One region of the Priestia flexa genome, then DNA from elsewhere that is predicted to be linked to it. Evidence: riboswitches for the same ligand, from Rfam matches in the RefSeq annotation. Region 1 holds a riboswitch; each other region holds the start of a gene.
The links. A riboswitch is a leader RNA that binds a small molecule or an ion and turns the genes downstream of it on or off. The one in region 1 is predicted to bind S-adenosylmethionine.
Positions count from the first base shown of each region.

Region 2: linked by a shared signal. The riboswitch ahead of LZP85_RS07700 (Na+/H+ antiporter NhaC family protein) and the one ahead of LZP85_RS03430 (M20 family metallopeptidase) in region 1 are both predicted to bind S-adenosylmethionine.
Region 3: linked by a shared signal. The riboswitch ahead of metK (methionine adenosyltransferase) and the one ahead of LZP85_RS03430 (M20 family metallopeptidase) in region 1 are both predicted to bind S-adenosylmethionine.

Region 1 is NZ_CP090431.1:676,903-685,183, forward strand. Features, by position in the region: gene LZP85_RS03425 (aspartate aminotransferase family protein) at 1-1,288, shown strand, start outside; SAM riboswitch class I at 1,448-1,545, shown strand; SAM riboswitch class I at 1,645-1,749, shown strand; gene LZP85_RS03430 (M20 family metallopeptidase) at 1,820-3,022, shown strand; gene LZP85_RS03435 (protein-glutamine gamma-glutamyltransferase) at 3,114-3,926, shown strand; gene LZP85_RS03440 (hypothetical protein) at 4,113-4,772, opposite strand; gene LZP85_RS03445 (5'-deoxyadenosine deaminase) at 5,186-6,529, shown strand; gene LZP85_RS03450 (NCS2 family permease) at 6,831-8,156, shown strand; gene LZP85_RS03455 (shikimate kinase) at 8,194-8,281, opposite strand, start outside.
Region 2 is NZ_CP090431.1:1,512,250-1,520,530, forward strand. Features, by position in the region: gene LZP85_RS07675 (polyphosphate kinase 2 family protein) at 1-273, shown strand, start outside; gene LZP85_RS07680 (ABC-F family ATP-binding cassette domain-containing protein) at 309-1,928, opposite strand; gene LZP85_RS07685 (YtoQ family protein) at 2,208-2,648, opposite strand; gene LZP85_RS07690 (ABC transporter ATP-binding protein) at 2,795-3,706, shown strand; gene LZP85_RS07695 (ABC transporter permease) at 3,699-4,460, shown strand; SAM riboswitch class I at 4,574-4,677, shown strand; gene LZP85_RS07700 (Na+/H+ antiporter NhaC family protein) at 4,756-6,066, shown strand; gene LZP85_RS07705 (avidin-fold protein) at 6,164-6,511, shown strand; gene LZP85_RS07710 (hypothetical protein) at 6,532-6,675, opposite strand; gene LZP85_RS07715 (LacI family DNA-binding transcriptional regulator) at 6,754-7,713, shown strand; gene LZP85_RS07720 (transcriptional regulator SplA domain-containing protein) at 7,784-8,026, shown strand; gene splB (spore photoproduct lyase) at 8,143-8,281, shown strand, end outside.
Region 3 is NZ_CP090431.1:3,320,927-3,329,207, forward strand. Features, by position in the region: gene LZP85_RS17035 (phosphatase PAP2 family protein) at 1-324, shown strand, start outside; gene LZP85_RS17040 (glycosyltransferase family 4 protein) at 345-1,493, shown strand; gene metK (methionine adenosyltransferase) at 1,531-2,733, opposite strand; SAM riboswitch class I at 2,868-2,985, opposite strand; gene pckA (phosphoenolpyruvate carboxykinase (ATP)) at 3,259-4,851, shown strand; gene LZP85_RS17055 (DUF2584 domain-containing protein) at 4,882-5,124, opposite strand; gene LZP85_RS17060 (alpha/beta hydrolase family protein) at 5,186-5,968, opposite strand; gene LZP85_RS17065 (ABC transporter substrate-binding protein) at 6,144-7,142, shown strand; gene LZP85_RS17070 (ABC transporter ATP-binding protein) at 7,145-7,924, shown strand; gene LZP85_RS17075 (ABC transporter permease) at 7,902-8,281, shown strand, end outside.

The DNA of each region.
Region 1 (8,281 bases):
AATGCCTGAACTTTTAGCACCTACTATGGCAAAAGATCATCCAAATCTACCCGTTATAAAAGAAGAAGGGTGCTACTACTATGGATTAGACGGCAAACAATACCTAGACTTTACATCTGGAATTGCAACAACGAATGTTGGACATCGTCATCCAAAAGTTGTGCAAGCTATTAAAGACGGAGCTGATCAGCTACTTCATGGGCCTTCTGGCGTTATTATGTACGAGTCTATCTTAAGATTAGCTGACGAACTAGGAAAAGTTACGCCTGGTAACCTGGACTGTTTCTTCTTTGGAAACAGCGGTACGGAAGCAATTGAAGGAGCCTTAAAACTTGCTCGTCACGTAACAAAACGACCTTACGTCGTGTCATTCTTAGGCTGTTTTCATGGACGCTCAATGGGAGCGCTAAGCGTCACAACTTCAAAAAGTAAATACCGTCAGTTTCAGCAGCCTTCTGGCTTAACCTATCAAATTCCATATGCAAACCCAAAAGAATGTCCAGAGAATGTTGATGTGGATGCTTATTTTGAAGACAAGCTTGAAAAAGACTTTAATACCCTGTTCAAACATCAAGTAACGCCAGAAGAAGTAGCAGCTGTTATTTTAGAGCCTGTTCTTGGTGAAGGTGGATATATCATTCCACCAAAAAGCTGGATGAAAAAGCTTCGTGAAATCTGTGACCGTCATGGCATTTTACTCATTTTTGATGAGGTGCAAACAGGTTTTGGACGTACTGGAGAATGGTTTGCTGCACAGACATTTGACGTCGTGCCAGATATTATGGCTATTGCAAAAGGCATCGCTTCAGGCATTCCGTTAAGTGCTACTGTGGCTTCACAAGAGCTTATGAAAAAATGGCCTCTTGGCACGCATAGCACTACGTTTGGCGGTAATCCAATTGGCTGTTCGGCTGCGCTTGCTACACTTGAAGTGCTTCAAGAAGAAAATCTTCTCGAAAATGCAAAAGAAATGGGTGCTTATGCGCTCAAACAATTGGAGCTGTTAAAAGAAAAGCATTCGCTAATTGGAGACATCCGTGGAGTGGGACTTATGATCGGAATTGAGATTGTACATCCTGAAACAGGTGAACCCAATGGGGATGCACTATTTGAAATTCTAGACTTAGCTCTTGAACAAGGCGTTCTCTTCTATTTCTGTGGCAATGCAAGCGAAGTGATTCGTATGGTTCCACCTTTATCCGTAACGAAAGAGCAGATTGATGAAGGTCTTGCTATGCTAGATCAGGCTATTCATTTATATGAGCAAAAAGTTGCTATTAATGTATAAAAAGAGTGCTTAAAGCACTCTTTTTTGTTGGTCTAGTTATGATAGCGGTATCATATTGTTAGAAAGAAAAATCTTTTCAGAAAAGTCATTGACATTCCTTTGCTCAGCGTGTAACATAAGATTTAAGTTATCAACAATATTCTACAATATTCGACAAACTTCTTATCCAGAGAGGTGGAGGGACTGGCCCTGTGAAACCTCGGCAACGGACATTTGAACCGTGCCAACTCCAACAAGCAGTGCTTGATAGATAAGAAGAGAGCTGGTTCTTACTTACGTGATCCCAACCTCTTCTTACAGTCATTAAGACACTGTAAGTGGAGGTTTTATTATTTTATAACTACATACTGTACGTTTTCTTATCTAGAGAGGTAGAGGGACCTGGCCCTATGACACCTCAGCAACAGGCTGATTGCACTGTGCTAATTCCAGCAAGCGCTTAGAAGCTTGAACGATAAGAAGCAGGTTCTTTAGATAAGGAAGCTTCTTCTATGAAGCTTCCTTTTTATTTTTAGTAAATGGGGTGTAAGAATGAATTTACAGATAGAAAAGCTTAAAGAAAGCGTTATTGAGTATATTAACCAACAAGCTCAAACTTACATAGATACAAGTCATGCAATCCACGACCATCCTGAAATCGGAAATGAAGAGAAATTTGCATCTTATCTCTTATGTAAGCTGCTAGAAGAAGCAGACTTTGCCGTGGAACGCGGGGTAGCTGGACATGATACAGCATTTTTAGCAAAAAAAGCATCCGCAAGAAAAGGACCGAGAATTGGATTTCTTGCGGAGTATGATGCGCTTCCAGGGCTTGGACATGCTTGTGGTCATAACATTATTGGAACAACTAGCGTAGGAGCAGCGATTGCGCTTAGCCAAGTGCTTGACGAAATAGGAGGAGAACTTGTTGTGTTGGGCACCCCAGCGGAAGAAGGTGGACCGAATGGAAGTGCAAAAGGAAGCTTTGTAAAAGCGGGCCTTGTGCAAGACTTAAATGCTTGCATGATGGTTCACCCTGGAAAAGAAACGTGTATTACAGGGACAACGCTAGCTGTAGATCCTATTGATTTTGAGTTTTATGGACAGGCATCTCACGCAGCATCAGCTCCTGAAGAAGGCATTAACGCGTTAGATGCGGTTATTCAGTTATTCAATGGAGTGAACGCACTTCGTCAACATGTAAAGGATGATGTGAAAATTCACGGCATTATTACAGACGGAGGAACGGCTCCCAATATTGTTCCCGACTATGCAAAAGCGCGCTTTTATATTCGCGCACAAACGCGTAAAGAGTGTGATCAAGTGACGGAGAGAGTACAGCAAATCGCAAAGGGAGCGGCTATGGCAACTGGTGCTAAACTTAACGCATATTTCATTCAAAATAAAGTAGATCATATTCAGCTAAACCGCGCTTTTGATCGAGTATTTGAAGAAGTATTTACAGAATTAGGCGAAGACGTAGATACGGCGCATAAGCCTGGAATTGGCTCATCTGATGCAGGAAATGTTAGTCAAGTGGTACCAACCATTCACCCTTATATCAAAATCGGTGCTGAAACGCTGGCTTGGCACACTGATGAATTTCGTGAAGCAGCTAAATCTCCAGAAGGTGACAAAGGGTTACTTCAAGGGACAAAAGGTCTTGCTCTCATTGGCTTACGTTTATTAACTGAAGAGGACACGCTTTGTGCTATAAAAGACGAATTTACGAAGAAGCAGGCAGAGCTAGACTAGAATACACCTTTTCTTTCGTTCTCATAAAAGCTCTCTTTCACTCGTATGATAAAAAGAACGTAAGTGAAAGGGGGACGCACTTATTATTATTGTGCAGGGTCGTGCATTAAATATGAATGCAGTACCATATAGCATGCTTGAAGCTAATAAAGCACAGATTTTGAGAAAAATGGCTCAGTATCAAACAATTTATCGGTATGACAATATTATGCAGTTAGATTTTGAGCTGACTACCCGCCTACGAATTGTAGAAGCATCGTATCTTTTGTATAGAAGTGGTGCGAGATTTGCAACTTTTAAAGAATCTGAATGTAACGAAACGTATTGGCTTCGAACCGAAAAAGGAGGATTTAAGCTAAAAGAGAACGTGTTGCCATCCGTCGCATTAAACGATATTTTCTTTAACGGTTCGCTCTATGCGTTTGAATGTGCGGTTGCGATTGTTATGGTTTTTTATAAAGGTGTGTTGGAGAGTATTGGAGAGAGGGATTTTAATCAATTATTTACGAATTTAGTATTATATAGCGGTAAATTTGATGAAGATTTAAATCTTCAAAATCATCATGGTTATGATTTTTTAGAGGGAGACTGCGCTTATTTCAAAAACCCTGATCACCATGAAGATACCCCTCAATGGCAAGGTGAAAATACGATTATCGTTGGTGACGACTTGTATTTTGGACACGGCGTAGGCGTTAAATCCGCTGAAGGAATTATTGAACGGCTAAATGAAAAGAGAAAAGAAAACGCAACAGAGTCTGCTTACTTAACGTCATACATTACGCGTGTTGGTTTCCGCTACCTTAGCCAATTTTATGTTCATCGTGATGTCCTCGTTGAAGTTGATTATGATAAGCTCCCTCTTGTTGTGAGTCAAATAGGCTCAAGCACATACATTGGTTAAGAAAAACCCTCGCTTTCACAAAGCGGGGGTTTCCTATGATAAAGAGTAGAAGTGAACCAATATAATCTGCCTTAGTTGCTATAGAAAGAAGCATACCCTGCTATAATAAACAAAAGAAGCAGCGCAATTGTGATACCGATGATCCACAGCGACAATTTCTTCATAAGGAATACCTCCTCCATTCATTTAAAGAGTAGAAGATGAACCACCTGATGAACCGCTGGCTGTACCATATACAGTTTGACGCTTTACACCAGCTGTTTTGAACCCAACCTTCCAATTCCAATCAATTTGTCCGTAAGCACGGTTAGAAGAGACCCATGTTTTGGAATTTTGTTTTGAAATTGAGACTAGGGGATTGACGTTTTTCACAACTTTTCCGCTCACACTTTGTACGGACGTAACGTTAGATCCACTTGTAGAATAATAGACTGTAGCTTTCACTTGCGTAGTAGTAAACCCTGCAATTTTATACTGTGCTGTATAGGAAGCTGTGCGTGACACACCAGACGATAATGTGGAAAAACGCGGCGTTGCATATGCAGATGCTACCGCTGTATTGCTTGTAGGCGCGTCATCGTAATCAACGGATTCCGTTACTTCAATAGAATTAAGTAGCTCGTCTGGGTGATTTAAGTAGTAGATAACTTTTTCTTGCTGTTCAGGAGATAAAGCTGAAAATTGCTCTGCTGAATCTGACTCTCCCTGGGTATTAAGATAAGCAACATATGAAGAAATAGTATATCGCTCAGATCCCGTACTCATTGCTGAAGCGGGTTTTGTTGCAAAAAAAGTGAAGCCTAAAAGTATGATTGATACACAAAAAAGCATTTCTTTTTTTAACATTTGGTGTCGGCCCTTTCCATAATTACTAGGTAAATAGAATCGTAACGACTATTACTTTACCATATTTTCCTGGAAAAACGACAAATTTCTTTTAAAACAATTTAATAATAAATGTGTTGAAATACATCGGAGAAATGTAAATATAAAAAAGTATGTAAGGTTTTCTGACATTTTCCTGGCATTACTGTTAAAAAGAGAATATGATGTATTCAAGATCACATTATTCTCCTGCGATTTCGTATAACCTCTTGAAAAAGGGACTTGGGATTTTTCGTGGATCCACCTTCCTAGCTGCGTAAATCAGCTAGGAATTTTTTTTACCTTTTCAATAGACAGAATAATTAGTTATTTTTGATATATAATGAAACGCAAGAGAATGATGGATTTAAAGAGAGAGTAGGGGGCTTGAAGGAATGCAGCATATTTTAATTAAAAACGCGGAAATTATTACGATGAACGAAAAGAATGACATTGTATATGGAGATCTATACATAGTAGGAGACCGTATCGCTGCCATTGGTAAAGGGTTATCACCGGAAAAAGTCGATAAAGTCATTGATGGAACAAATCGGACAATTGTTCCTGGTTTCATTCATACTCACATTCATTTATGCCAAACGATGTTTCGCGGACAAGGCGATGACTTGGAGTTGATGGATTGGCTTCAAAAGAAAATATGGCCTTTAGAAGCTGCGCATGATGAAGAATCTATTTATTATTCCGCATTATTAGGTATTGGCGAGCTCATTAAAAGTGGCACTACAACTATCGTGGATATGGAAACCGTGCATCATACTGATTCGGCATTTGAAGCTATTGCACAAAGTGGTATTCGCGCCATTGCTGGTAAAGTAATGATGGATAAAAAGGCGGACAACATGCCAAAAGCATTACAGGAAACAACCGCTTCCTCAATTGCGGAAAGTGTTAAGCTGCTTGAGAAATGGCACGGATCTTATAATGACCGCATTCAGTACGCGTTTTCTCCCCGATTTGTTATTTCGTGTACGGAAGATTTACTAAGAGAAGTTGCGCACTTATCCGCGACTTACGGTGTGCATGTACATACGCATGCGTCTGAAAACCAAGAGGAAATTCGAATTGTAGAAGAAGAAACAGGCATGCGAAATATTTTATACTTAGATCACTTAGGGTTAGCCAATGAGCGGTTAATTTTAGCACACTGCGTCTGGCTGAATGACCAGGAAAAGGCAGTGATTAAAGATAGAGGAGTAAAGGTGAGTCATTGCCCAGGCTCAAATATGAAACTTGCTTCGGGATTTGCTGAGATTCCACATCTTCATGAACAGGGCATTTGTCTAAGTTTAGGAGCAGATGGCGCGCCTTGTAATAATAACCTCGATATGTTTAATGAAATGCGCCTTGCAGCAACGATTCATAAGCCGTCCTATGGACCTACAGCGATGAATGCGAAGCATGTACTTGAAATGGCAACGATTGGTGGAGCCAAAGCTGTTGGGCTTGAAAATGAAATTGGAAGTATTGAGGTTGGGAAAAAAGCCGACTTAGCTATGCTGAACCTTTATCAGCTTCATACGTTTCCATCATATGGTGTGGACCCAATCTCGCGCGTTGTTTATTCAGCTACGCGAGGAGATGTGGAAATAACGATGGTGGATGGCCAAATTGTGATGGCTAACCGAGTCTTAAAAACAATTGATGAGAGAATTGTTTTAAAGGAAGCCAATGGCACTATCGAGCGTTTATTAAAAAGAGTAGCGCTGCTTACGTCGTAAAAAAGCAGCTAAACTTTTTACTAGTATTGTTAATTTGAAAATTAAAAATAAATAGAATATAAAAAGTTTTATTATGATAACGTTTTCCGCCTTTGCATCTTTCATAATTAGGACTATAATAGGACAAAAGATTTTACTTCAAGATGTGAAAAGTGTACGTTCTAGCCATAATAAGTGGTGGAGTTCTCTCTGCCGCTTATTATGTTTTTGTATGAGCTCTAATGAAAAAATTAGTTGTTCAAGACGCCTGATCACCACAGATTGAGGTTATGTTATAACAATAAACAGGGAGGCGCATGTTTTGGAGCGTAGTAGTATATTAGAGCGCGTGTTTAAACTCTCGGAACGTCAAACAACGCCAAAACAAGAAATTTTAGCGGGCTTAACCACTTTTATGACCGTTAGCTACATGGTTATCGTCAATCCGCTTATTTTATCTGACGCTGGTATTCCGAAAGAAGCAGCGTTAGCAGCAACGATTTATGCCATTGTATTCAGTACAATACTTATGGCGCTATGGGCTAACTTTCCAATCGTTACTGGTCCTGGTATGGGATTAAATGCATTCTTTACGTATTCGGTTGTGCTAGGACAAGGCCTATCGTGGCAAACGGCTCTTGGTGCCGTCTTTATATCTGGTATTTTATTCTTTTTATTAACCGTAACCGGTATTCGTAGCAAAATCGTCGATGCCATTCCCAACGTTCTAAAAGCATCAATTGCTGTTGGAATTGGTTTGTTTGTTGCGTTTATAGGATTAAAAAATGCAGGGCTTGTTGTAGCCAATGAATCAACATTTGTTGGCGTTGGAAACGTGTTGGACAAGGGGCCATTATTGACAATATTCGGTTTGATTTTGGCAGCTGTTTTAATGGCTAAACACGTAAAGGGTGCGCTAATTATTAGTATTTTTGCAACGACTGCAGTAGCAATGGTTGTTGGGTTTCAAGCACCGCCAACCGCTATCAGCGACGTGTTTTCAGCGACCCCACCAACAATTGGTGACACGTTTATGCAAATGGATTTAAAAGGTGCCATCGCTTACGGGATCTTCTCCGTTGTCTTCTCATTTACAATTGTAGAACTTTTCGATACGCTTGCAACGCTAATTGGTTTATCGAAAAAAGCAAACTTAGTTGATGAGAACGGCAAGATTCCAAATTTAAATCGCGCATTAGCAGCGGATTCAGTTGGAACAATGGCGAGCGCTATCTTCGGTAGTACAGCTTTAAACACGTACATCGAAAATGCAACAGGAATTGCAGAAGGTGGACGTACTGGGTTAAAAGCATTAACGGTAGCTGTTCTGTTTTTATGTACCCTTTTCTTCGCTCCGTTAATCGACTTTATTCCATCGGTTGCAACGGCGCCAGCGCTAATTATTATTGGCTCTTTAATGCTTAGCGATATTAAAAACGTCAACTTTGATGATTTTACGGAAGTGGTTCCAGCGTTTTTAACCATTATTATGATGCCGTTAACTTACAGCATCGCTGAAGGGTTGGCGTTTGGTTTTATTTCGTATACCGCTATTAAGCTCTTCACTGGACGCTACCGAGAAATTCACTGGATGATGTACATTATCACAATTGCTTTTTTTATTAACTTCTATATGATGAGTCATTAAGAAAAGACGCCTTCTGCACGAAAGCAGAAGGCGTCTTTTAGTTTTTCTTAAGAACAAACTCAATAATTTCATCAGCCACTTCTTCAGGTGTTAAGGCATCCGTTACAACTTTTTTATGGTGAGAT
Region 2 (8,281 bases), 840 kb from region 1:
CACATTAGTAAGGATGAGCAGCTCAAGCGCTTTAAAGAAAGGGAAGCGGATCCTTTCAAACGCTGGAAGTTAACAGAAGAAGATTGGCGTAATCGAAAAAAGTGGGACGAGTATGAAGAAGCGGTAGAGCATATGTTTAAATATACGAATACGAATCAAGCTCCGTGGTTTGTTATTGCAGGTAACGATAAGCAATATGCGCGAGTCAAAACCTTAAGCGTGATGATTTCTTACTTTGAACAAAAATTGATGGAGCGTGGAATTCAAGTATAGTAAAAAGGTGACGAATATTCGTCACCTTTTTATGATTAAGCGTACATACCTTTAACTTGTTTTTGTAAGTCTGTGTTTGTTAGGTATTCATCATATGTTGTTTGCTTATCAACCACTCCGTTTGGCGTGATTTCAATAATGCGATTCGCAATTGTTTCAACGAACTGATGGTCATGAGATGTGAAAATCATTGCACCTTTATAGCTCATTAATCCGTTATTTAATGCCGTAATCGATTCTAAGTCTAAGTGGTTGGTAGGATCGTCTAAAAGAAGAACGTTTGAACCACTTAGCATCATTTTAGAAAGCATACAGCGAACCTTTTCGCCTCCAGATAATACATTGGCTTTCTTTAGTACTTCTTCACCAGAGAATAACATTCTTCCTAGGAATCCACGAAGGAAGCTTTCGCTTTCATCTTGTGGTGAGTATTGGCGTAACCACTCAACTAAGTTTAAGTCGCTATTCTCAAAGTACTCAGAGTTATCTTTCGGGAAGAACGATTGAGATGTTGTTACACCCCATTTAAATGTACCGCTATCTGCTTCCATTTCACCCATTAGAATCTTCATAAGCGTTGAGTTTGCAATTTCGTTACGGCCAACTAACGCAATTTTATCTTCTCGATTCATTGTAAAACTTACGTTATCTAGTACCTTAACACCATCAATGATTTTTGTTAAACCTTCAACTCGCAGTACGTCGTTTCCAATTTCACGCTCTGGCGTAAAGTTTACGTATGGGTAACGACGAGAAGATGGACGGATATCATCTAACGTAATTTTATCAAGTAATTTTTTACGAGATGTTGCCTGCTTTGATTTTGATGCATTGGCGCTAAAACGAGCGACAAACGCCTGAAGTTCTTTAATTTTTTCTTCTTTTTTCTTATTAGCATCAGATGCCATTTTTTGAGCGAGCTGGCTAGATTCATACCAGAAGTCGTAGTTACCAACGTAAACTTGAATTTTACCAAAATCTAAATCCGCAATGTGCGTACACACTTTGTTCAAGAAGTGACGGTCATGGGATACAACGATTACTGTGTTTTCAAAGTTAATTAAAAACTCTTCTAACCACTGAATTGCCTGAATATCTAAGTTATTGGTCGGCTCATCTAGTAGTAAAACGTCAGGTTTGCCAAATAAAGCTTGAGCAAGTAATACTTTTACTTTTTCACTACCTGTCAGCTCAGCCATTTTTTTATCGTGAAGATCTTCAGAAACGCCTAAACCTTTTAAAAGAATCGCTGCTTCAGATTCAGCTTCCCAACCGTTAAGTTCAGCAAATTCACCTTCAAGCTCAGCTGCTTTCATTCCATCTTCATCAGTGAAGTCAGCTTTCATATAAATAGCATCCTTCTCTTGCATCACTTCATATAAGCGAGCGTGACCCATAATAACGGTTTTTAATACTTCATATTCTTCGTATTCGAAATGGTTTTGTTTTAAGAACGCTAGGCGTTCGCCAGGTCCCATATGTACATCACCAGTTTGTGACTCAAGTTCACCAGATAAAATTTTCAAAAATGTTGACTTTCCAGCACCGTTCGCTCCAATCAATCCGTAGCAGTTACCAGGCGTAAACTTAATGTTTACATCTTCAAATAACTTACGGTCTGCAAAACGTAGGCTTACATTACTAACTGTAATCATGTATGAGCAATCCTCCAAATTCAATATCTATCAAATTATATCATTCTTTCTTTACAAGAGCGATATCAATAGCAATAAATTGAACATAAAGTGTACATGAACCAAGGAATAACGTCAAGGAGGCTCAGCTTTTACTCTATTTCTGGCAGGAGCCGAATGTCTTACGCTCCATTCCACAAGTTTTTTAACTTGTTTTGGGAACGAACAAAAAATATCCGAACGATTGCAGGTTAGCGATCGTTCGGATATCTCATTAACTAAAATACTTATGAATCAGCCTTATTCAAAGATATAAGCCAGTGCACGAATTGCTTGGTCTGGTGTTTCAACGACAACTTGTGCTTTGTTTGAAAGTTCTTTTAAAGGATGGTGCAGTTTTTCTGGACGTACAAGGATAAGGGGCTTGTTAAATGCAACGGCTGTAGCCGCGTCCATTGCGCTATTCCACTGTTTGTATTTTTCACCGAAAAGCGCAATGACTACGTCGGATTTCTTAAGCAGTACTTCTGTGCGCAAGTTGTTAAAAGCTGAAGCGGCTTCATCTTTTAAAATAGCTGAGTCTTGTTTACCTAAAATGACTTCGCCGATATTATCCGAGCGATCATGGTCCGTCATCGGTCCTACAAACGTAATTGGAAGCTTTAAGTCCTCCGCTTGCTTTTTGATATCGTCTCTCCAATTATCATGAATTTGTCCTGCTAAATAAACGACTAATTCCATAACGGCATCCCCTTTATAAAAAAATATATATACGTATAGCTTACCAAAAAAATGAAAAATAAACGAATGGTTTGTTTTAATCTAGACAAATACCTCAAAACAAGGAAAAATAAAAGACGGATTACATAGAAGAGAGGATGAACATTATGTCAGAGAGAGAGGTACTACAGGTTCATAACGTCACGAAAAAGATTGGCAATAAAATTATTTTGGATAACGTATCATTGTCTGTGCGAAAAGGAGAAATCTTTGGGTTACTAGGTCCAAACGGTTCGGGTAAAACTACGCTTATTCGAGCAGTTGTAGGTTTAGTAAGTTCAACAGGAGACGTTACCATTAACAATCATGACCAGCGCAAACAATTTAATGAAGCTGTCAAATCAATTGGTGCAATCATTGAAAACCCGGAGTTTTATGGATATTTGACAGGTTATCAAAATTTAAAGCATTTTGCACGAATGCACGGTGTGTCTGCAAATCGAATCGATGAAGTGGTCGAGCTAACAAGGTTAGAAAAAAGCATTCACCAACCGGTAAAGACTTATTCACTCGGAATGCGTCAGCGCCTCGGAGTTGCACAAGCTATTCTACATAAACCGTCACTACTGCTACTAGATGAGCCTACTAACGGCTTGGATCCAGCAGGAATGATTGAATTTAAAACATATTTAAAGCGGTTGTGCAAAGAAGAAGGAATTTCAATTCTTATTGCTAGCCATTTGTTGAAAGAAGTGGAAGCCTTGTGTGATCGCGTAGGGATTATTCAAGACGGCAGACTGCTATCTGTTCAAGAATTAGCTAAGCGTAATACAGAAGAGAACCTAACGATTGTATTTGCAGTTGATGCTGTAGAAAAAGCGGAAAATCTGCTATCAAATCAAGGCTACACTTGTGCAATAAAAGAAAAGCAGCTTTCTGTACAAGCTCAACCGAAAGAGGCTGCTGCTATTAATAAACTTCTAGTGGAAGAAGGCATTGAAGTATACCAAATTACTCCAATTTATGAATCGCTAGAACAATCGTTTATGTCTGTTACGGGAGGAGATTTCAATGCTTAATTTAATACAAAATGAACATATGAAGTGGTTTATGAAAAAAAGCACGAAAGTCGTATTTCTGGCAATTGCTGTCTTAACGCTTGGAATGGCTCTTATAATGAGAGCTATTACAACGAATGCTGGAATTACAGAAACGTTGCCAGGCTTTGTTGCTTTCACTTCAAACTTTTTAATTATTGTCCAATTTTTTGCTGTAGCCGCTGCTGGATCGATTGTTGCATCTGAATTTGAAAAAGGAACGATTAAACTTCTATTAATTCGTCCTAAGAGTCGCTCAACTATTCTTTTATCCAAATACCTGACTAGCGTTTTTATTAGCTTGTACTATTTGGCTGCCTTCTTTTTATTTTCAATCATTTGGGGGATTATTTTCTTTTCAGGAGGAGCTTTTAATGGTCAAGAAGGACAAGGTATCTGGATTGCATATGGTGTTTCATATCTTGAAACCTTTATGATGGTTACTTTTGCGTTTATGCTATCGTCGGTATTCAGAAATAGTGCATTAGCAGTTGGTCTTGGCATTGTTGTTGGAGTAGGAGCAAAAATGCTTGCTGGAATTTTATCTGAGTTTCAAGTACAGTGGGGAATTATTTTACTGTTTGCTAACACCAACCTTAGTCAATATATGGATGGAAATCAAACGTATTTCCCTGGGATGACCCTACCGTTTTCTCTATTTATTATTATAGCTCATCTAATCTTCTTTGTTGGAACGGCTTGGCTGTTTTTCTTAAAGCGAGACGTAGCGAATTGATATTTGAATTTTCTTTCTTTTTGTTTTTCTACAATAGTGTTTGACAAGGAAAGTAAAAGATATTAAAGTAGTTAAGAGTTAATTTTGAATAATAAATTTAAAAAATATTATACTTCTTATCAAGAGAGACGGAGGGACTGGCCCGATGATGTCTCGGCAACTGACTCACAGAGTGCGGTGCCAAATCCAGCAAACAATTTTGTTTGAAAGATGAGAAGAGCGTATTCTTATAAAGAATTATAAGAGGGCCTCTTCTTGATGAAGAGGTCTTTTATTTATGCAAAGAGGTGTAAACATGGGAAAACAAAAAGAAAACGGCTGGGCACTGCTGCCGCTAGGAGTATTTCTAGCTTTGTTTGTAGGCTCGGGGATTATTACAGGTGATTTTTATAAGCTTCCTGTACTTGTAGCAATTATCGTAGCGGCTATCGTTGCCTTAGCGATGAACCGGAAAGAAACGCTAAATGCGAAGGTTGAGCGCTTTGCTAAAGGCGCAGGTCATCCGGACTTGATGATTATGGTCTTTATCTTTATTCTGGCGGGCGCTTTTTCAGAAGTAGCAAGCGGCATGGGAGCGGTTGATTCAACGGTTAACCTTGCTTTATCTGTTTTGCCACAAAGCTTGCTTGTTGTTGGATTATTCTTTATCGGTGCTTTTATCTCACTTGCGATGGGTACTTCTACTGGTACCATTGCGGCTCTAGCACCAATTGCAGTTGGAGTAAGTGCTGAAACGGATATTTCTGCAGCACTAGCCGTAGCAGCCGTTATCGGCGGTGCAATGTTTGGAGATAATTTATCCATTATTTCTGATACAACAATTGCTGCGGTTCGTACGCAAAAAACAAAAATGAACGATAAATTTAAAGTGAATTTTCTAATTGTATTACCAGCAGCAATTATTACAATGGTTCTTTTATTAGTAATGACGCTTGGAAATAATTCTAATGTAGATGTTGAAAGTTTTAGCTTTGTAAAAATGCTTCCTTATATAGGAGTGCTGGTTGCAGCATTGCTTGGATTAAATGTGTTAGCAATTTTAACAGGGGGTATTGTTGTAGCTGGAATTATTGGATTGGCAGACGGAAGCTATACGCTAGCAACCTTTGCAAAAGCTATTACAACAGGAATTGGCGGTATGGCTGAACTCATTATTCTCAGCATCTTAATTGGTGGAGTCGTTGAACTTATTAAGTATAATGGAGGGATCCATTTCTTGCTTGGGCTATTAACACGTAATATTAAAACAAGAAAAGGCGCAGAGTTTAGTATTGCTGGATTAGTAAGCGCGACAAATCTTTCGACAGCTAATAACACAATTTCAATTATTACGGTCGGGTCTTTAGCAAAAGAGATTGCAGATGAATACGAAATCGATAACCGTAAGTCAGCAAGTATACTTGACTTATTTTCATGTAGCGTGCAGGGACTTGTTCCATATGGAGCGCAAATGCTAATTGCATCAGAATTTGCAAAAGTATCCTCAGTTGAACTAATGCCATTCGCATTTTATCCAATCTTAACAGCGATATTTGGAATTTTAGCGATTGTCTTTAATTATCCAAAGCTTACTCATAAACAACCTGCTAAAAAACAAATAGCTTAATTTCATCATTTCATTAGATGACATCAACCGGAAAGAAGGGTTGATGTCATCTTTTTTTAGAGTTAAAATGTTAGAATATTGAAAAAGAGGTGAAAGGATGATTTGTTTTAGGAATCGAGTGTTTCGATCTGTACAGAATACGGATAACGGTGAAGTATCTTCTCATACGACCTTTCGCTATGAGCAAGAAGGCAGAATTATTCACGCAACGTATGAAGGTGGAGACATTTTATACGGGACGTTAGTTGGGACTATAGACGAAAAGAGCTGTCTTACATTCCGCTATCAGCATGTTAACATAGCTTATGAAATTCGCGGAGGCACATGCTTTTCTACACCGGAGGTTTTGCCAGACGGAAGGATTCGCCTACATGAAGAGTGGCAATGGTTAGATATAGATCAGACAAAAGGTCGATCAATCACTGAAGAGGTTGTACATAAATAATTAGAAAAAGCGATAGGTTTCTATCGCTTTTTTGAATCGTAAAAATCATAAAAATCTTCGAATTCAACCTCCTTCCATAAATCTGGTTTTTGCTTTAAAGCTACCATAGCTAGTAAAAGTTCAACTCCGCATAAAACAAATAAAATAACCAATCCAAGCATCATTTATGACCACCTTTCGTTATAATAAAAACAGCATAAATGATGAAACGCGTTTCAGAACAAGAGCAAAAGGAGAGAAAAATGGTAAATATTCGAGATATTGCAAAGAAAGCTGGGGTATCCGTTTCTACCGTATCGCGAGTTTTGAACAATCACCCTTATGTAAGCGAAGAGAAGCGAGAGCGTGTACAAGCAGTCGTGGATGAGCTCAACTATGAGCAAAATAGCAATGCGGTTACTTTATCAAAAGGAAAGACTAATCGGATTGCAGTTGTTCTTCCATTTATTAATCACCCATACTTTAGCGTCATACTTGAAGGGATTTCAAAGCAAGCACTTAGCGCTCACTGTCAGCTTGTATTGTGCCAAACAGCTTACGATGTAAAGAAGGAAATTGAAGCACTTCATATGTTGAAAACCAAGCAGGTAGATGGTGTCATCATTTGCTCTAGAGCAAATGATTGGAGTGTTCTTAACGAGTATCAATCGTATGGCCCTGTTGTTGTATGCGAAGACGGAACAGCTAAAAAGGTGTCGTCCGTGTACGTTAATCATTACGCAGCTTTTGAAAAAGCCCTATCTTACCTGCATGAGCACGGACATCAGAAAATTGGTTACTGCGTAGGCAGGATGAGTGGTACAAACAGTGAACAGCGAGCTAATGCTTACGGTGATTTTATGAAGAGGTTGCAAGAACCGATACGAGAAGAGTGGGTATTCACAGATTGCTTATACATAACAGATGGAGATATGATTGTAGATCGTTTGCTTGCAATGGACGACCGGCCAACAGGATTGCTTGTTACCAATGATCAGCTTGCAGTAGGAGTTATAACTCGCTGTAAGAAAGAAGGTTTATCAGTGCCCAAAGACATTGCGATTATTGGGTTTGATAATCATCCGTTAACAGCTTATTTAGACATTACTACTATTCAGCTACCACTTTTTGAAATGGGGGAGCATTTATTTAAACTTGTGCTTGATAAAAGTCTTCAATACATTGAACTTCCTTTTCAGCTTATTGAACGTCAGACAGTGTAAAAAAGCACCATTATAAAATCACTATGTGCGGACACTATAGAAATAAAGCTGAAATAGAGAAGGTGACATAATGAAAAAAGAATATCATGTTGGGGACCAAGTTTTTGTGATCTATCGAAACCCTCATACGGCAAACGTAGCCAATATTACGCAGGGAGAAGTAGTTCAGCATCCTGAAAATAACAGCGACGTTGCGCTGCTTTTACATGAGTCGTATCACTTATTATCAGATGATGATGCGATATACACAAGCTATGAAGAAGCAGAACGAGCATATAACGAACTATTTGATTACGAACCGTACGAAGGCTAAAAAAAAGGCGCTGTTTAAACAGCGTCTTTTTTTTAGCCTACATTTAACAGGCATATGCCATTCCTTTTTTCGAACACTAAATGTTATGAAGTGAAAAGTAAAGGGAAGTGATGAATGTGATAAAACCGTTTGTACCGCAATTAGTATATATTGAGCCACGTGCTTTAGAATATCCGCTAGGCGTAGAGCTAAAAGATAAATTTGAAAAAATGGGCATTGAAATTCGCGAAACAACGTCTCATAACCAGGTTCGAA
Region 3 (8,281 bases), 1.4 Mb from region 1:
TCTCTAGCAATCAGCCATATCCCTGTGGCGATTACCAAAAAAATTTATCCAAGAAAACGTCCTTACCTTCAATTAAAAGAAACAAAAGTATTGGATAATCCTTTACAAGATCATTCATTTCCATCTGGACATACAACAGCCATTTTTTCGTTTCTAGCACCTATCATGATTGCGGTACCTGTTTCAATTTTATTTTTATTTCCACTTGCTTTTTTAGTAGGAGTTTCGCGGATTTATTTAGGGCTCCATTACCCTACTGACGTATTTGCAGGCATGTTGTTAGGTATATTCTCTGGAATTATCGGTCTACAGTTGTTCTACTAAATCAAAATGGAGGTGGTAGGATGAGGATTGCATTGATATCAGATACGTTTTCTCCTGAGATCAACGGAGTCGCAAAAACATTAGAGCGCTTTACTTATTATTTATCTCGTCAACGAATTGACTATGAGGTTTTTGCACCTGAATCATCGTCCCGCACATTTAGTCCATTATCCATTAATCATTCATTAAGTATACCATTCTTTCTTTATCCACAATGTCGGTTTGCCTTACCGAATGTTATAAAGATGAAGAAAAAAATAAAGGAGTTCAATCCTACAATCATGCACGTTGCTACTCCTTTTTCAATGGGACTTAGTGGCATTCATGTGGCTAAAAAGCTTAGTATTCCTTTAGTTGGTTCTCATCATACTGACTTTGAACACTATCTTCCAAGCTACAAGTTAGGACACTTATCTCCTCTTCTGTGGAGATATATGAAATGGTTTTACGAACCGTTTGAAGAGATTTTTGTTCCCTCTCTTGAAACAAAAAAGCAGCTCTTAAATCAAGGCTTTAAATCTATATCTATCTGGTCTAGAGGAGTCGATCATCATTTATTTCATCCCTACTACGATAAATTTGATATCCGCATAAAATACAATATAAAAAAGCCTTATATCTTAACATATGTTGGACGTTTATCTCCTGAAAAAAACGTAGCATTTTTATTAAAGCTATCTCGCTTACTTCCTGACCATTTACGTCACCAAGTACAGTGGCTTATTGTTGGAGGTGGGCCTAGCAAGGAAGCGCTGCAGCAAGAAGCGAGTGAATCCATTACATTCATCGACTTCTTAGAACATGAGCATTTAGCTAAACTATATGCAGCTTCCGACCTATTCATATTTCCTTCTGAAACGGAGACCTTTGGTAACGTTGTATTAGAAGCATTGTCCTGCGGTACGCCTGTTATTGCTGCTAATGCAGGGGGAGTAAAACATATTGTTAGCAATGAGAAGAATGGCTACCTCTGCACCCCGAATTCACTTGAAGAATTTATTGAATCCATTTGTACTTTGTTAGAGTCCTCCCAGCTTCGACTAAGGTTTGGAGACGCTGCTCGTCGCTATGCTCTTACGCAATCTTGGGATTCTATTTTTGACCAATTACTGCTTCGCTATGAAGCAGTCACTACTAAATCAAACAATGGGTTAGAATTTGTTCAATAAAAAAAGTCGCTGTCTCTTTTGAGACAGCGACTTTTCATTATTTAGCTAAAGCTTCAGTTTTTAAAGCTTCTGCTTTATCAGTGAACTCCCAAGGAAGCTCAACATCAGTACGACCAAAGTGACCGTATGCTGCTGTTTGCTTATAAATTGGGCGTCTTAAATCAAGCATTTTAATGATACCAGCTGGACGAAGATCAAAGTTGTTACGTACTACTTCAACTAATACTTCTTCAGTTACTTTACCTGTTCCAAATGTATCAATAGAGATTGAAACTGGCTGAGCTACACCAATGGCATATGCAAGCTGAACTTCACAACGATCAGCTAATCCTGCAGCTACAATATTTTTCGCAACGTAGCGTGCTGCATATGCTGCTGAGCGGTCAACTTTTGTTGCATCTTTACCAGAGAATGCGCCACCACCGTGACGAGCATATCCACCGTAAGTATCAACGATAATTTTACGACCTGTTAAGCCTGCATCACCTTGAGGACCACCAATTACAAAACGTCCTGTTGGGTTAATGAAGTACTTCGTGTTCTCATCGATTAATTCTTGTGGAACAACTGGATTGATTACATATTCTTTTAAGTTACGTTGAATTTGCTCTAACGTTACTTCTGGATGATGCTGAGTTGAGATAACGATTGTATCAACACGAACTGGTTGATTGTTTTCATCATATTCAACCGTTACTTGCGTTTTACCATCTGGACGAAGGTAAGGTAAAATTTCTTCTTTACGCACTTCTGTTAAGCGACGCGCTAACTTATGAGCTAAAGAAATTGGTAACGGCATTAATTCTTTTGTTTCATTACAAGCGTACCCAAACATTAAACCTTGGTCACCAGCTCCGATTGCTTCAATTTCTTCATCAGACATTGAACCTTCACGAGCTTCTAACGCTTGGTCTACACCAGCAGCGATATCTGGAGATTGCTCACCGATTGCTGTGATTACTCCACAAGTATCCGCATCAAAACCATATTTTGCACGCGTATAACCAATTTCTTTGATTGTATCACGTACTGTTTTTTGAATATCTACATAAGTAGATGTTGTGATTTCACCACTTACTAATACTAAACCAGTTGTTACGCTTGTTTCACAAGCAACACGAGCATTTGGATCTTCAGCTAAAATAGCATCAAGAATTGAGTCAGAAATTTGGTCACAAATTTTATCTGGATGTCCCTCTGTAACAGATTCTGACGTAAACAGACGACGTTGTGTTGACATCGGTTTTCCTCCTTTAAATATGATACATTGTGATACGGTACTCATTCCCTTATTGTGGTTCATTTACATTTTTTCAATATAAAAAACCTTTCCTTGTATCGAGGAAAGGTATCAAGTTCTGCATAAGCCTTTCACTCTTATCGATCAAGGTTTATTCCCTTGCATCAGGTTAGCACCTTATCACCTCTATGGAAATGGGTGATGGTTGCTGGGTTTCATAGGGCCTGTCCCTCCACCAGCTCGGGATAAGAGAGTATCCGTTCAAGGACATATCATACAGGAAAATGCTCTGTTATGTCAATAACATTCCTATGAAAATCACTTAAAGGTTGTATTTTCCTTCCCTATTATTTACAGAAACCTTTCACTAGTAAGATCATCTCACAAAAACGTTTTATGCTCTCTAAAACAAAAAATTTTCGCAACATTTTAACATTTTTATTCGAATAGTATAGACTATTTAAAGTAATGTGTTATACTAATTGTACATTTAAACATCATTTTAAAAAAAGGAAGGTAGTGCACATGAGTACTGTTAATATGTCTATTGAATTAGCCAATCTCCTGGAATCTGAAAAAGTGAATCACCAACTATCTGTTTCTCAATTAGTCGAAAAGATTTTAGAGCGACAAGAAGGCGTATTGACTTCTACAGGTGCTATTCAAGTTGAAACAGGAAAATATACGGGGCGTTCCCCACACGATAAATTCATTGTAAGCGATTCCTTAACATCTCATACTGTTGAATGGGGAGATGTGAATCAACCGTTTTCATCTGAACGATTTGACGCGCTTTATAAAAAAGTATTAGAACATTTAAAAGAACAAAATGAGCTATTTGTGTTTAACGGCTATGCGGGCGCCGATGATAAATATCAGCTTCCAATCCAAGTCGTAAATGAATACGCATGGCATAATTTGTTTGCTCACCAACTATTTATTCGTCCAGAAGACACGAAGCTAAAAAGTGATGCTGAATCATTCTCAATTGTATCTGCTCCTACTTTTAAAGCTGTTCCAGACATTGATGGGACAAATTCAGAGACATTTATTATTATTTCATTTGAACGAAGAGTTGTTTTAATCGGTGGAACGGAATATGCAGGTGAAATGAAAAAATCTATTTTCTCAGTAATGAATTTCCTACTTCCTCAAAATAACATACTTCCTATGCACTGCTCAGCTAATGTTGGCAAAGAAGGTGATGTTGCACTATTCTTTGGACTATCTGGCACCGGAAAAACAACATTATCAGCTGACGCTACCAGAAGACTAATTGGTGACGATGAGCACGGTTGGTCTAGTACAGGCGTATTTAACATTGAAGGCGGTTGTTATGCAAAATGCATTCAACTATCAAAAGAAAAAGAGCCTCAAATTTTTAATGCCATTCGATTTGGAACAGTTTTAGAAAATGTTGTGATTAACTCGAATACTAGAATTGCAGACTATAATGATAATAGCTTAACAGAAAACACTCGTGCTGCTTATCCAATTCAAGCAATTGATAACACAATCTTACCGAGCGTTGCAGGACATCCTACGGCAATTGTTTTCTTAACAGCAGACGCATTTGGAGTTTTACCTCCAATTAGCAAACTAACAAAAGAACAAGCAATGTATCATTTCTTAAGTGGGTATACAAGTAAACTTGCGGGAACAGAGCGCGGAATTACTGCGCCACAGGCGACGTTCTCTACTTGTTTTGGTGAACCATTCTTACCTCTTCCACCTACAGCCTATGCTAAAATGCTAGGTAAAAAAATTGATGAGCATAACGTAAATGTTTATCTTGTGAATACGGGATGGACTGGTGGAGAGTATGGTGTTGGAGAGCGAATGAAGCTAGTTTACACACGCGCAATGGTTCAAGCAGCGTTAGAAGGAGAACTCATTAGCGTAGATACGGTTCAAGATCCTATCTTTGGACTTGAGATTCCTGCACATGTTCCTGGTGTCCCTGATGAAGTACTTCAACCAGTAAAAGCATGGAAGAATGCAAATTTATATGAAGAAAAAGCTCATCAATTAGCACAAAAGTTCACAAAGAACTTTGAGCGCTTTGCAAATGTAGCTCCAGAAATTTCACAAATGGGCGGACCGATTATTTCAAAATAATGAAAAGCCGGAATTTAATTCCGGCTTTTTTTAGTTTGTGGAGTGTAGCTTTATTAACTCGTATGTGACAACGGTTTTATTTTGCTCTAACTCAAGCTTTTTAATAATACCTGTCCCAACGCGTTCACCATTCTTCGTTTTATGAATACTAAGCGGAACCTCAAGTGGGTATAAGCGGTAGCCTTTTTTTTCAATTTGAAATACATTATCTACTACTCGCTTCTCATTTCCTTTTGTAACAATCATCGTATTTAATTCTAGTGGCATTCCCATCCTTCTTACCTCCCTTTCTTTTCCTCTATTGTACAATGCTTTTTCTATGCTGGCATATCTTTTATTTTGTTTTCATCCATTCAGTTAAATTTTTCACTGTCTCTCGGTTTTGCTTCGGAGGAAACGCATGAGGAAATCCATCAAAGTACCAGCTTTCCACGGGCTTCCCATGTTCACTCAGCATTTTCTCTAATTGATATGCATGCTCAATTGACACGTTTGCATCTTCTTTTCCATGTATTAACAATGTCGGTATACTTAGCTTATATGCCTGAGCTAGCGGTGAACGCCATTCATACCTGTCTGGATATTTCGAAGGTGTTCCACCAATGACCCTTTTCATCATACGCCTTAAATCTGTTCGCTCTTCATAGGTAAGAATCATATCCGTTACCCCTCCCCATAAAACAAGCGAACGTGCTGAACTTTTTTCAATGGCAGTAAACAAAGCCATTACGCCTCCTCGTGAAAAACCAAATACATGGATTCGGTCTTGATGAACTCGAGGGTAATTGACAAGTAAGTCATAAGCTGCAAAAGCATCGTAACGATCATCTCCCCCAAAATCTTCGTTTCCTTCTCCACCTTGATTCCCTCGATAAAATGGAGCCATTACAATGAATCCTTGAGATGCGAATTGAATTAGCCTCCCTGGTCTCACAGTACCTACATTTTTTATGCCACCTCTTAAATATAAAAATCCATCATATGTACCTTCTTCTTTTGGTTCCGCTAACATCCCCTTAATTTTTAAACCTTGACACATATACGTCACAATTGACAACGAAATGCGTGGATTGGGAGATGGAAAAGGATATTGACTAATAATAGTTCCGTCCTTCATAAAAAACCCTCCTTATCATTCAATCGTTTTTAACCAGGCGTTCACACTATTTTATCCATTATCATATATTATTGTAGAAAAAGTCACGCTATCAATCCTACTCCACATATTGGCCTATTACTATGTTTCATCATAATTGATTTACAATCTTATTTTAACGTTAGGAGGAAATACCATGCGAAAAATAAAATGGCTGCTGTCCATCATCACTATTTGTATTTTAACCTTCACTTTAATGAGCTGTGGTAAACAAAGCTCAATTGAAACTGTTCGCGTAGGAGAAGTAACAAGATCCATCTTTTATGCTCCCCAATATGTAGCTATATCAAAAGGTTTTTTTGAGAAAGAAGGATTAAACGTAGAATTAAAAACTACTTGGGGCGGAGACAAAACGATGACTTCCCTTTTATCCGATGGCATAGATGTTGCATTAGTTGGTTCAGAAACTTCAATCTATGTCGCTGCACAAGGTTCTGATGATCCCATTATTAACTTTGCGCAACTAACGCAAACGGATGGCACATTTCTAGTAGCACGTGAAAAAGTTGATAACTTCTCATGGGACCAGTTAAAAGGAAAAACATTCTTAGGACAGCGTAAGGGTGGCATGCCACAAATGGTTGGAGAGTACGTCTTAAAAGAACATAATATTGACCCTAAAAACGATCTAACACTTATTCAAAATATTGATTTTGCTAACGTTTCAAGTGCCTTTGCATCTGGAACTGGCGACTATGTCCAACTATTTGAGCCAACGGCCAGTATTTTTGAAAAAGAAGGAAAAGGTTACATTGTTGCTTCTTTTGGTGAAGAGTCAGGAAAGGTTCCATATACAACATTCATGTCAAAAGACAGCTTTTTAAAAGAAAATCCAGAAACTGCTGAGAAATTTACAAGAGCTATCTATAATGCACAGCAGTGGGTTGATACGCACAGTGCAAAAGAAGTTGCTGAAGCAATCGCTCCTTATTTTGACGACACATCAATCGATACAATTGAAACCGTTGTTGAGAGATATAAAACCCAAGATTCATTTGCTACTAACCCAGTGTTAGATAAAGAAGAGTGGGAAAACCTTCAACGCATTATGGATGAAGCTGGTGAACTACCTAAGCGTATTGATCACAAAACATTAGTCAACACAAAAATTGCAACTGACGTCATGGAGCAGTAACCATGTCAGGCTTACAAATCACAAACGTCCACCACGTATATGTCACAATGAAATCAGCCACCACAGCTTTAGAAAATATCAACCTTTCAATTAAAGAAGGAGAATTTATTTCTTTTCTAGGACCTAGCGGATGTGGAAAGACGACGCTTCTTTCGATTTTGGCTGGGTTAATTAAACCAACTTCAGGTGAAGTAAACATTAAGAATAAACTTGTTCAAGAGCCTACAGCAGAAGTTGGTTATATGCTTCAACAAGACTACTTATTTCCCTGGAAGACGATAAAAGACAACATCCTTCTTGGACTAACAATCCAGCGTAACCTTACAAAGGAACATGAGCAGCGAGCATTAATGCTCTTAGAAGGAATGGGATTGAAAAGCGTTTCAGATTTTTTTCCACATCAATTATCTGGAGGTATGCGTCAACGTGTGGCGCTCGTTAGAACACTCGCTACGAATCCTAGTATTTTACTTTTAGATGAACCCTTTTCAGCTCTAGACTTTCAAACGAAATTAAAGTTAGAAGAGCTTGTATCAAAAACCTTAATGACTTATGAAAAAACGGCGGTACTCGTTACGCATGATATTGGAGAAGCAATTGCCATGAGCAATCGAATCGTTTTATTTTCAGCCAACCCAGGAAGAATTGCTCGAATTTTCACCGTACCACCTATCCTTCAGACTCTGTCTCCTTTTGAAGCTAGACAACACTCTGTGTACAACGACCTGTTCATGGAGATTTGGAAGGAGTTGGATCACCTTGAATCAGCCTCACAATCCTGATGTTTTACATCAGCAATACAAATCCGCAGTAAATAGCGAAAAGCGAATCATTCGTTTGGTTCAATTATTTATCTTCTTATCTTTTTTTGGGATATGGCAACTGGCATCTTCGTTCAAGTGGATTGACCCTCTTATTTTCAGCTCTCCACTCCGAGTGTGGAATTTGTTTATTGAAAAAACAGGGGATGGTTCATTATTAGAACACATTGGCTTTACGTTGTTTGAAACAGTACTTGGATTTATTATTGGAACGCTGTGTGGTATCATTTTAGCAACTTTGCTATGGTATTCAAATCGTTTAGCAAAGGTTTTGGATCCCTATTTAGTTATCTTAAATGCTATGCCAAAGGTAGCTCT